2 regions of the Janthinobacterium sp. GW822-FHT07H10 genome follow, and region 1 is predicted to be linked to the other one. Evidence: riboswitches for the same ligand, from Rfam matches in the RefSeq annotation. Region 1 holds a riboswitch; the other holds the start of a gene.
The links. Region 1 has a riboswitch for FMN ahead of ribB (3,4-dihydroxy-2-butanone-4-phosphate synthase). Riboswitches for the same ligand answer to the same signal wherever they lie in the genome.

Region 1 (4,416 bases):
CTGTTCATGCCCAGCTCGCTCAGCCTGCTGACGCACAGCTTCGACGACGAGCGCGAACGCACGCGCATGCTCGGTGCCTGGTCGGCGCTGGTGGGCGTGGCGGGCGCGTCCGGTCCCCTGATCGGCGGCATCCTCGTGCACCAGTTCGGCTGGCGCAGCGTCTTCTGGGTGAACGTGCCGCTGGGCGTGCTGGCCATCGTCATGGCGCAGGTGCTGCTGGCCGCGCCGGCCCGCCAGCCGCGCGACCTGTCGCTGTTCAGCCATGCGCTGGGCGTGGCGGCGCTGGCGGGCCTGAGTTTCGTGCTGATCGAAGGTCCCGTGCTGGGCTGGCTGTCGCCGGGCGTGCTGGCGGCAGGGGCATGGACGGTATTGTCCGCCTGGCAATTACTGCGGCGCGAGCGCAGCGGCAGCCATCCGCTGCTGCCGCGCGCACTGTTTCACAGCAGCAGCTTCGGCGCGGCCAATGGCGTGGGATTTTTGATTAACTTTTGCGTCTTCGGCCAGCTGTTTTTATTGAGCCTGTTCCTGCAGCAAGCGGGCGGCGCCGACGCCTTGCAGTCGGGCCTGCGCCTGCTGCCCATGATGGCAGCCTACACGGTGGGCAATTTCATGGCTGGGAGTATTGCGGCGCGGCATGGCACGCGCCTGCCGATGCTGTTCGGTTTGCTGGTGGGCGCCGTCATGGCGCTGCTGTTGATGGCCTTGCGCCCCGGCACGCCGTTTGCGCTGCTGGCGCTGGGCACGGCCGTCATGAACGTGGCCATCGGCATCGCCATTCCCGCCATGACGGCCACCGTGATGCGGGTGGCCGGCAAGCAGCATGCGAACAGCGCGGCGGCGGCCCTGAATGCGAACCGGCAGATCGGCGCCCTGGTGGGCGTGGCCCTGATCGGCAGCATCCTGCACATGGTGCCCGACTGGTCGCTGCGCCTGCCGCTGGCCTACGCGACGATTGCCGCCGCGTATGGCCTGGCGGCGGCCCTCGTCCACCGCCACGTGCACGTGCCGCAGGCCGTGGCGGCCTGAGGCGAGCTTACTGCTCGCGCGTGCTGCGCCACTCGACCAGTTCCTCGATGGTGAGGATGGGCATGCCATGCAGTTCGGCAAAGCGTTCGATATCGTCGCCGCGCATCATGGTGCCGTCCGGATTCATCAGCTCGCACAGCACGGCGGCCGGGTTCAGGCCCGCCATGCGCGACAGGTCGACGGAACCCTCCGTGTGACCACGACGCTCGAGCACGCCACCGGGCGCGGCGCGCAGGGGGAAGACGTGGCCCGGACGCACCAGGTCGGCCGGCTTGGCGTCCTTGGCGATGGCGGCGCGGATGGTGGTGACCCTGTCGGCGGCCGACACGCCCGTCGTGACGCCGTCGCGCGCCTCGATGGAGACGGTAAACGGCGTGCCGTAGCGGCTGCCGTTGTCGGACGACATGGGCGGCAATTCCAGCGCGCTGACGACGTCCGTCGGCAGGCACAGGCAGACGATGCCGCTGCATTCGCGGATCAGCAGGGCCATGGTTTCATTCGTCAGTTTTTCCGCCGACAGGATCAGGTCGGCTTCATTTTCACGGTCGAAATCGTCGAGCAGGATGACGGGGATGCCGGCGCGCATGGCGGCCAGGGCGGACTGGATGCGACCTTCGAGGTCGTTGGAAAGCAGGGTATAGCTGTTGACTAACATGGTGAAACGCTCCTCGCATAGGCGAAAAACGCTGCAGGGCAAGCGAATAGACGCAACTGGCCGCATCGCCGTGGCGATGGGACATCACACTACTGCACATCTTCTTTCATCCGGACTATACCGTCGGCTCTAGGTTTGCACTAGATCTGCTGACCCTGCCAAAAGGAATTTGACAGGCGCTCGCGGGCTTGACCGTTGCCGGTCTTACCGCCGGTGGGGAATCGCACCCCGCCCCGAAGACGTATTGTTGTGCCGGTCCACATGACCGGCGGCAATACTGTAGCACAATTGAAAAAACCTGGCAGGGCACAGTCGAGTTTGTTATTCGACAAAGTTCCCTTGGGAAAGTCGTTTCCCCTAAGCTGTTTTTAATCGCGGAAAGTCGATTTCGGTGTAAGGTATGCTTACTGAATCTTACGCAAGGCACTACATGAAGCTGAGTAAATTACGCCTGATTTCGGGCGCCGTCCTGCTGGCATGCGCCTGCATGGCCCAGGCTGAAATCCGTTTGAGCGACCCCTTGCCGCTGGCACCAGAAGTTACCGTAGGTACATTGCCGAATGGCTTGACCTACTACATCAAGAAAAATGCCCGTCCGGCACAGAAAGTCGAGCTGCGCCTCGTGGTGAAGGCCGGCTCCATCCTGGAAGACGACGACCAGCAAGGGCTGGCGCATTTCACGGAACACATGGCTTTCAACGGTTCCACGCATTTCAAGCGCAATGAACTGATTTCTTACCTGCAATCGATCGGCGTGAAATTCGGCGCCGACCTGAATGCCTACACGAGCTTTGATGAAACGGTGTACGTGTTGCCGATCCCGACGAACAGGAAAGGCAACCTGGAAAAGGGTTTCCTCGTGCTCGAAGACTGGGCGCATGGCTTGAAGTTCAATCCGGCCGACATCAACAGCGAGCGCGGCATCGTGCTGGAAGAGGCGCGCCTGGGCAAGGGCGCCAGCGACCGCATGAACAAGGTGCTGTATCCGAAATTGCTGAACGGTTCGCGCTATGCGGAACGCATGCCGATCGGCAAGGAATCCGTGCTGAAGACCTTCAAGCCGGAAGCCATCAAGCGTTTCTACCAGGACTGGTACCGTCCCGACCTGATGGCCGTGATGGTGGTGGGCGACGTCGAGCCGAAGCAGGCCGAAGCGATGATACGCGCGCATTTCGGCAAGCTGAAAAATCCCGCGAAACCGCGTCCGCGCGTGTATGCGGAAGTGCCGCAGCGCTCGCAGACGGAAGCGCTGGTGATCACGGACAAGGAGGCGGCCGACAATTCCGTCTTCATCCGCTACCCGATCCGCGCCGCGCAGGAACCCGTCACCATTGCCGACTACCGGCGCCAGATGATCGAAAACCTGTACGGCCAGATGCTCAGTGCGCGCATGCAGGAATTGTCGCAGCAGGCCAATCCGCCCTTCATCCAGGGCGGCAGCAGCATGGGCAAGCTGGTGCGCGGCTATGAATCGTTCAGCGCGTATGCCTTGCTGGGCAAGGGCGGCGTGCAGCCGGCCATCGATGCGCTGGTGCAAGAAGATGAACGGGCGCGCCGTTTCGGTTTCAGCCAGGATGAGCTGGACCGCGCGCGCAAGGACATGTTGCGCAACTACGAACGGGCCTACAACGAGCGCGACAAGTCCGATTCGGCCGGTTTCGTGGCCGAGTATTCGCGCAACTTCCTCGAACAGGAAGCCATCCCCGGCATCGCCAACGAGCTGCTGTATGCACGGGAACTCTTGCCGCAAGTGACCTTGCAGGAAATCAACGAGACGGTGGCCAAGGTAATCCCCGACCAGCAAAAGAAACTGGTGGTCTACATGGGTGTCGAGCCGAAGGCGGGCGATACGGCGTCCGCCGTACCGACGCAGCAGCAATTGCTCGATGCGGTCGCCAGTGCCGAGCAGCAAAAGGTTGAGCCGCGCACGGAAAAAGTCCTCGCCAGCGAACTGATGGCAGGTCCGCCGGCCGGCGGCAGCATCGTCAGCGAAACGCTCAACAGCGCCATCGGCGTGACGGAACTCAAACTGGGCAACGGCGTGCGCGTGCTGCTGAAACCGACGGACTTCAAGAATGACCAGGTGCTGATGGGGTCGACGCGTTTCGGCGGCCAGTCGCTGTTCGGCGACGCCGATATCTACAACGCCCGTTACGCCAGCGCCGTCGTCGGCAGCATGGGCTTGAAGGACCTGGCGCCGCTGGACCTGCAAAAAGTGCTGGCCGGCAAAACGGTTAACGTGGGCGCCTCGCTGGGCGAGCTGAGCGAAGGCTTTGGCGGCTCGTCCAGCAGCGCCGACGTGGAAGTCATGCTGCAGCTGGTGTACCTGTATTTCCACGACGTCCGCAAGGATGACGGCCTGTACCAGTCCTTCATCGGCAAGCAGCAGGACCTGGCGAAGAACAGCATGGCGCAGCCGGAAGCCGTGTTCTACGACGCCATCCAGCATGCCATGTTTGGCGACGGCCCCCGCGTGGAAGGCGTGCCGCGCGCCGAGGATTTCGATCGTGTGGGCCTGGAGCGGTCGCTGGAGATTTTCCGCCAGCGTTTTTCCAGCGCGCGCGACATGACCTTCATCTTCACCGGCAGCTTCGAGGTCGACAAGATCAAGCCGCTGATCGCCAGCTACCTGGGCACCTTGCCCGTGGCCGAGCTGCCGCATGCCTACCGCGACGTCGGCTTGCGCCCCGTGGCCGGGGTGGTCAAGAAGGATGTCTATATGGGGAGCGAGCCGA
Region 2 (4,416 bases), on a different contig from region 1:
GCCAAGCTGGACTACGGCAGCTACGACACCAAGCTGGCCGAAGGGGCCATCGGCGGCGCGCTGGTCGACGAAGTGCTGGCGGGGCGGCTGTCCTTCCACACGGAGCAGCAGGACCGGGGCCGCTTCCGCAACCTGTTTACGGGCGAGCGCGACGGAAAACTCAAGGACAGCGCCATCCGCGGCCAGCTCAAGGCCCTGATCGGGCGCGACCTGACGGCCAATCTGAACCTGCATTACCGCGACTACACGACCAAGGGCGCCACCACCACGGTGGCCAGCTATGGCGCCAATGGCGTCTACCGCAATGGCTACGTCCCCAGCACGAATCCGGACGACGTGAGCACGAACGCGCCGGCCGACAGCGACGTGAAACAGGGCGGCGCCCAGCTGAACCTGGAATACGCGCTGGGCGAGCTGACCCTGACCTCGATCACCGGCTATGAAAACTTCCGCAACGAGGCGACGGGCGACAGCGACAACACGCCGCTGGAAGTGGGGCGCAGCCGCTCGAAGGCGAGCAGCCGCCAGGTGTCGCAGGAACTGCGATTGACGTCGCCGCAGAACGGCGCCGTGAGCTGGGTGGCGGGCCTGTTCTACTTCAATGAAAAGATCGATTCCGATGCGGCCGGCGCGCGCCTGCCCAACGGCACGGTGCCGGCGCTGGCGGGCAGCACGCAGCCCGTCGGCTACAACCGCACCATCTACCAGCACAAGGCGCGCAGCGCGGCCATCTTCGGCAGCACGACCGTCAACTTCAGCGAGCAGCTGCTGTCCACGTTCGGCCTGCGCTGGACCACGGAAACCAAGGACCTGGACCTGCGCCGCGTGCAGGCCGCATCGAACACGGTGACGTTCGGCGATCCTTCCAACTGGTGGAACACGGTCCGGGGCGGCAATTACGCGGCCGCCTCCGTGGCCAACAACAACTTCACGTCGAATCCCTCGACCACGTGGAATGCGCTGACCTACGACGTGACGCCCGAGTACCGCTTCAGCCGCACCCTGCGCGGCTACCTGAAATACGCGCACGGCATCAAGTCGGGCGGCTACAACACGAGCGCCACGGACGTGCGCGCCCTGAACACGGTGAAGCCGGAGACCCTGAACTCGTTCGAGGCGGGCATCAAGTCCGAATGGCTGGATGGCCGCCTGAATTTCAACGCCAACGTCTTCCACTATGACTACAAGAACGTGCAGGTGAATATCACGGGCGTGTACAACGGCGACCCCACGCAAAGCGTGAATTATCTGCAGAACGTGCGCAAGGCCCACGTGAACGGCGCAGAATTCGAGGTCGAGGCGCAGCCGACGGACAATCTGCACATCAACGCCAACGCGGGCCTGCTGCGCACAGAATTCGACGATTTCGCCATCCAGAACAATGGCGGCGACCGTTCCGGCAATGAATTCGTGCGCTCGCCCCACGTGACGGCCCTGCTGGCAGCCGACTACCGCTACCCGCTGGGCAATGGCGCGCAGCTGGTCTTCAGCGGCGACGTGCGCTACACGTCCAAGCAGTACTACTATGTCGACCCGCAAAGCGACGCGCGTGGCTTGCTGAACCAGGGCGGCTTCGCGCTGGCCAATGCGCGCCTGTCGTATGTGCTGCCGGGCGGCAAGCAGCGGATCACGGCGTATGCGAACAACCTGGCCGACAAGGTCTACCGCAACCATACGCTCACCAGCTTCGTGCCGGGCGCGGTGAATGGCGACACCGTCATCATCGGCCAGGGCCGCACGGTGGGGGCGTCGTACACGCTGCAGTTCTAGGCGCGCGGGGCAGGGACAGGGGCGATATGCTATAGTCGCCGGGCGTGGCTGCCGCACCCTGTGCGGCGGCCACGCGACGTTCTCAGGGCGGGGTGCGATTCCCCACCGGCGGTAATGGCATGCGTGCCTAGCCCGCGAGCGCTTGCCGGCACGGTCTTCGGACCGGGACGGCAAGGTCAGCAGACCCGGTGCGATTCCGGGGCCGACGGTATAGTCCGGATAAAGAGAGAGCGGGATGTATCATTGTGTTGCTGCCGGCCTGCGCCCGGCGCATGGACGGCCTGCGTTTGCCGTCGGTGCGCGTGCGTATGTCTGCATGCCCAGTAGGGCGCGGCTGTTCTGCGCCTGTCATATCCCCTTCGATCCCATGCCCTGTTTTTATCATTCTTGAAAACAGGAGTTTCTTATATGTCACAACCTTCACACGCCGCACCCGGCAAGCGCATCGCTTTCATCCAGGCGGGCTGGCACCGCGACATCGTCGCCCAATGCCGCCTGTCCTTCATCGCTGACATGGCGGTCCTCGGCTTTGCCGAAAACGAGATCGATGTCATCGACGTCGCCGGCGCCTTTGAAATCCCCCTGCATGCGCAAGCGCTGGCCAGGAGCTGCCGGTACGCGGCGATTGCCGCTTCCGCGCTGGTGGTCGACGGCGGCATCTACCGCCATGACTTCGTCGCCGACGCCGTCATTTCCGGCATGATGCAGGTGCAGCTGGCAACGGGCGTGCCCGTGCTGTCGGCCGTGCTGACCCCGCACCACTTCCATGCGGGCCACGAACACCAGGAGTTCTACTTCCAGCATTTCAAGGTCAAGGGCGCGGAACTGGCCACGGCTTGCGCGGCCACCATCCATTCGCTGCAGCGGCTGGCGCAACCGGCCAGTGCGCCGCATGCGGCGCTGGCCGCCTGAGCGGCCGTTTGCCGCGTAGCGGCAATGCCGGGGCCAGCGCATCTGGATGCGCTGGCCTTTTTTACGCCGCCTGCTGCAGCAGCGCTGCCAGCCGCCGCTGCGCTTCCTCCAGGGGGCGGCGGTCGATCCAGGCGTCGATGTCGACGTCGCGGTCGAGGAAACCGTGCTGCAGCTGGAAATCCTTCTGTTGGCGGAACAGGGCCACCTTCTCGTCGGACAGGTCGGGCGCCAGCGTCAAATGAAAACCGTCGCGGTAGGCTTCGGCCACGGCGTCGGCGCCGGCCCGCGTCTCGCCCTGCAGGATGGCCAGCACGTCGGCCTGGTGGTTGCGCGCCCAGTGCGCGGCGCGCAGCGTCTGCGTCAGAAAGCGCACGACCAGCTCGAAGTGCTGCTCCAGCATCGTTTCATGCACGGTGATCGGGCGCGGCGTGCCGTTATTCACGCGGAAGCGGCGGTCGGGCAGGGCGTCGATGTCGATGCCCACTTCCAGCCCCGCCGCGCGTGCCGCCTCGGCCGCCGCCGCGCCTTTCACGTAGACGGCGTCGACTTCGCCGCGCAGCAGCGGGCCTATGCCTTGCCATAGCCCCGCGCCCAGGTTCTGCGCCGCTGGCGCCTCACCTCCCACTTCCACCAGCCGCACGTCGTCGAGCGTCAAGCCGGCCGACGCCAGCACGCCCTTGTAGCCGGCCAGGCTCATGCCGCGCGCGATGCTGCGGCCGCGCCGGTTCTCGCGCAAATCCTCGGCGCGGAAGGCGGGCAGCGCCAGGCGCTTGCCCTGCAGCTGCGCCGGCGTCGCGATGCCGGCGCCGGGGCGCACGAGGATGGCTTGCCATTCGTCTATCCATGTGAGGCCGATCAGGCGCGTGGGCGCCCCTTGCGCGCGCGCGGGCAGGGCCAGCAGGTTGCCGCCTTCGCGCACGAGCGTGGACAGGCCATGGTCGTAATGGTGGCGCGCCAGTTCGCCGCCCACTTCCTGCAGGGTTTTCAGGGCGATGCCGTCGCGGGCGAATTCCTCGTCCAGCCAGCCCAGCTTGTAGGCCAGGCCCGTGGCCGTGGGCACGGGGCAGCGCGTGAACCAGACGGTATCGACGGTATCGGCGCCAGCGGAGGTTGCGGTAGTCATGGGATTCCTTGGTGAGGTGAGGGAAGACCAGGCGCTGCACGAAACATGCCCGCTGCCGGGGCCTGGTCCGCCGGATCGGGCCCGGCCCTGTGCTTGCTGGCTGGCCGACAGCGCCGGCGCCTGGCGCTGCTGCCGCGCCAGCAGCCGCTGTTGCGCCAGCAGCAGCCATCCGCCAATGCCCCCGGTCCCGGTGCTGGCACGCGTCTTGCGAAAGTAGGGACAGGAGCGACCCGTATCCCTAACCCAAACTGAATGGAGCATGACATGACGGACGTGGCACAAGCGGAAGCACAAGCAGAAACCCAGGAGCTGACGGCGGCCGAACTGGCCTTCGTGGAGCAGGTGCGGCGCGATGCGCAGACGGCCTTCGACGGCTTGCGCGAGACGGGCAGCCTGACGGCCAACGGCACGGTGGGCTTCGTCGAGCGCACGCCGGGCGGCGACAAGGTGGTGGTGGTCAACGATCCGGGTCCGTTCCGCCGCGGCCAGCCCCTGAAGGCGGCCGTGCTGGCGCTGGACGGCACGGTGATCGTGGGCGACGCCAACAACGGCGGCGCGCGCTATTTAAAACTGTTCCGCGAGCGGCCCGAGGTCACCTCGATCTCGCACGT

Region 2: linked by a shared signal. The riboswitch ahead of AC1RDJ_RS06275 (6,7-dimethyl-8-ribityllumazine synthase) and the one ahead of ribB (3,4-dihydroxy-2-butanone-4-phosphate synthase) in region 1 are both predicted to bind FMN.

The regions. Positions count from the first base shown of each region.
Region 1 is NZ_JBXAKS010000007.1:200,664-205,079, reverse strand. It holds gene AC1RDJ_RS17560 (MFS transporter) at 1-1,026, shown strand, start outside; gene ribB (3,4-dihydroxy-2-butanone-4-phosphate synthase) at 1,034-1,681, opposite strand; FMN riboswitch at 1,776-1,926, opposite strand; gene AC1RDJ_RS17550 (M16 family metallopeptidase) at 2,112-4,416, shown strand, end outside.
Region 2 is NZ_JBXAKS010000002.1:476,799-481,214, forward strand. It holds gene AC1RDJ_RS06270 (TonB-dependent receptor) at 1-1,770, shown strand, start outside; FMN riboswitch at 1,845-2,006, shown strand; gene AC1RDJ_RS06275 (6,7-dimethyl-8-ribityllumazine synthase) at 2,179-2,682, shown strand; gene AC1RDJ_RS06280 (ABC transporter substrate-binding protein) at 2,744-3,805, opposite strand; gene AC1RDJ_RS06285 (class II aldolase/adducin family protein) at 4,070-4,416, shown strand, end outside.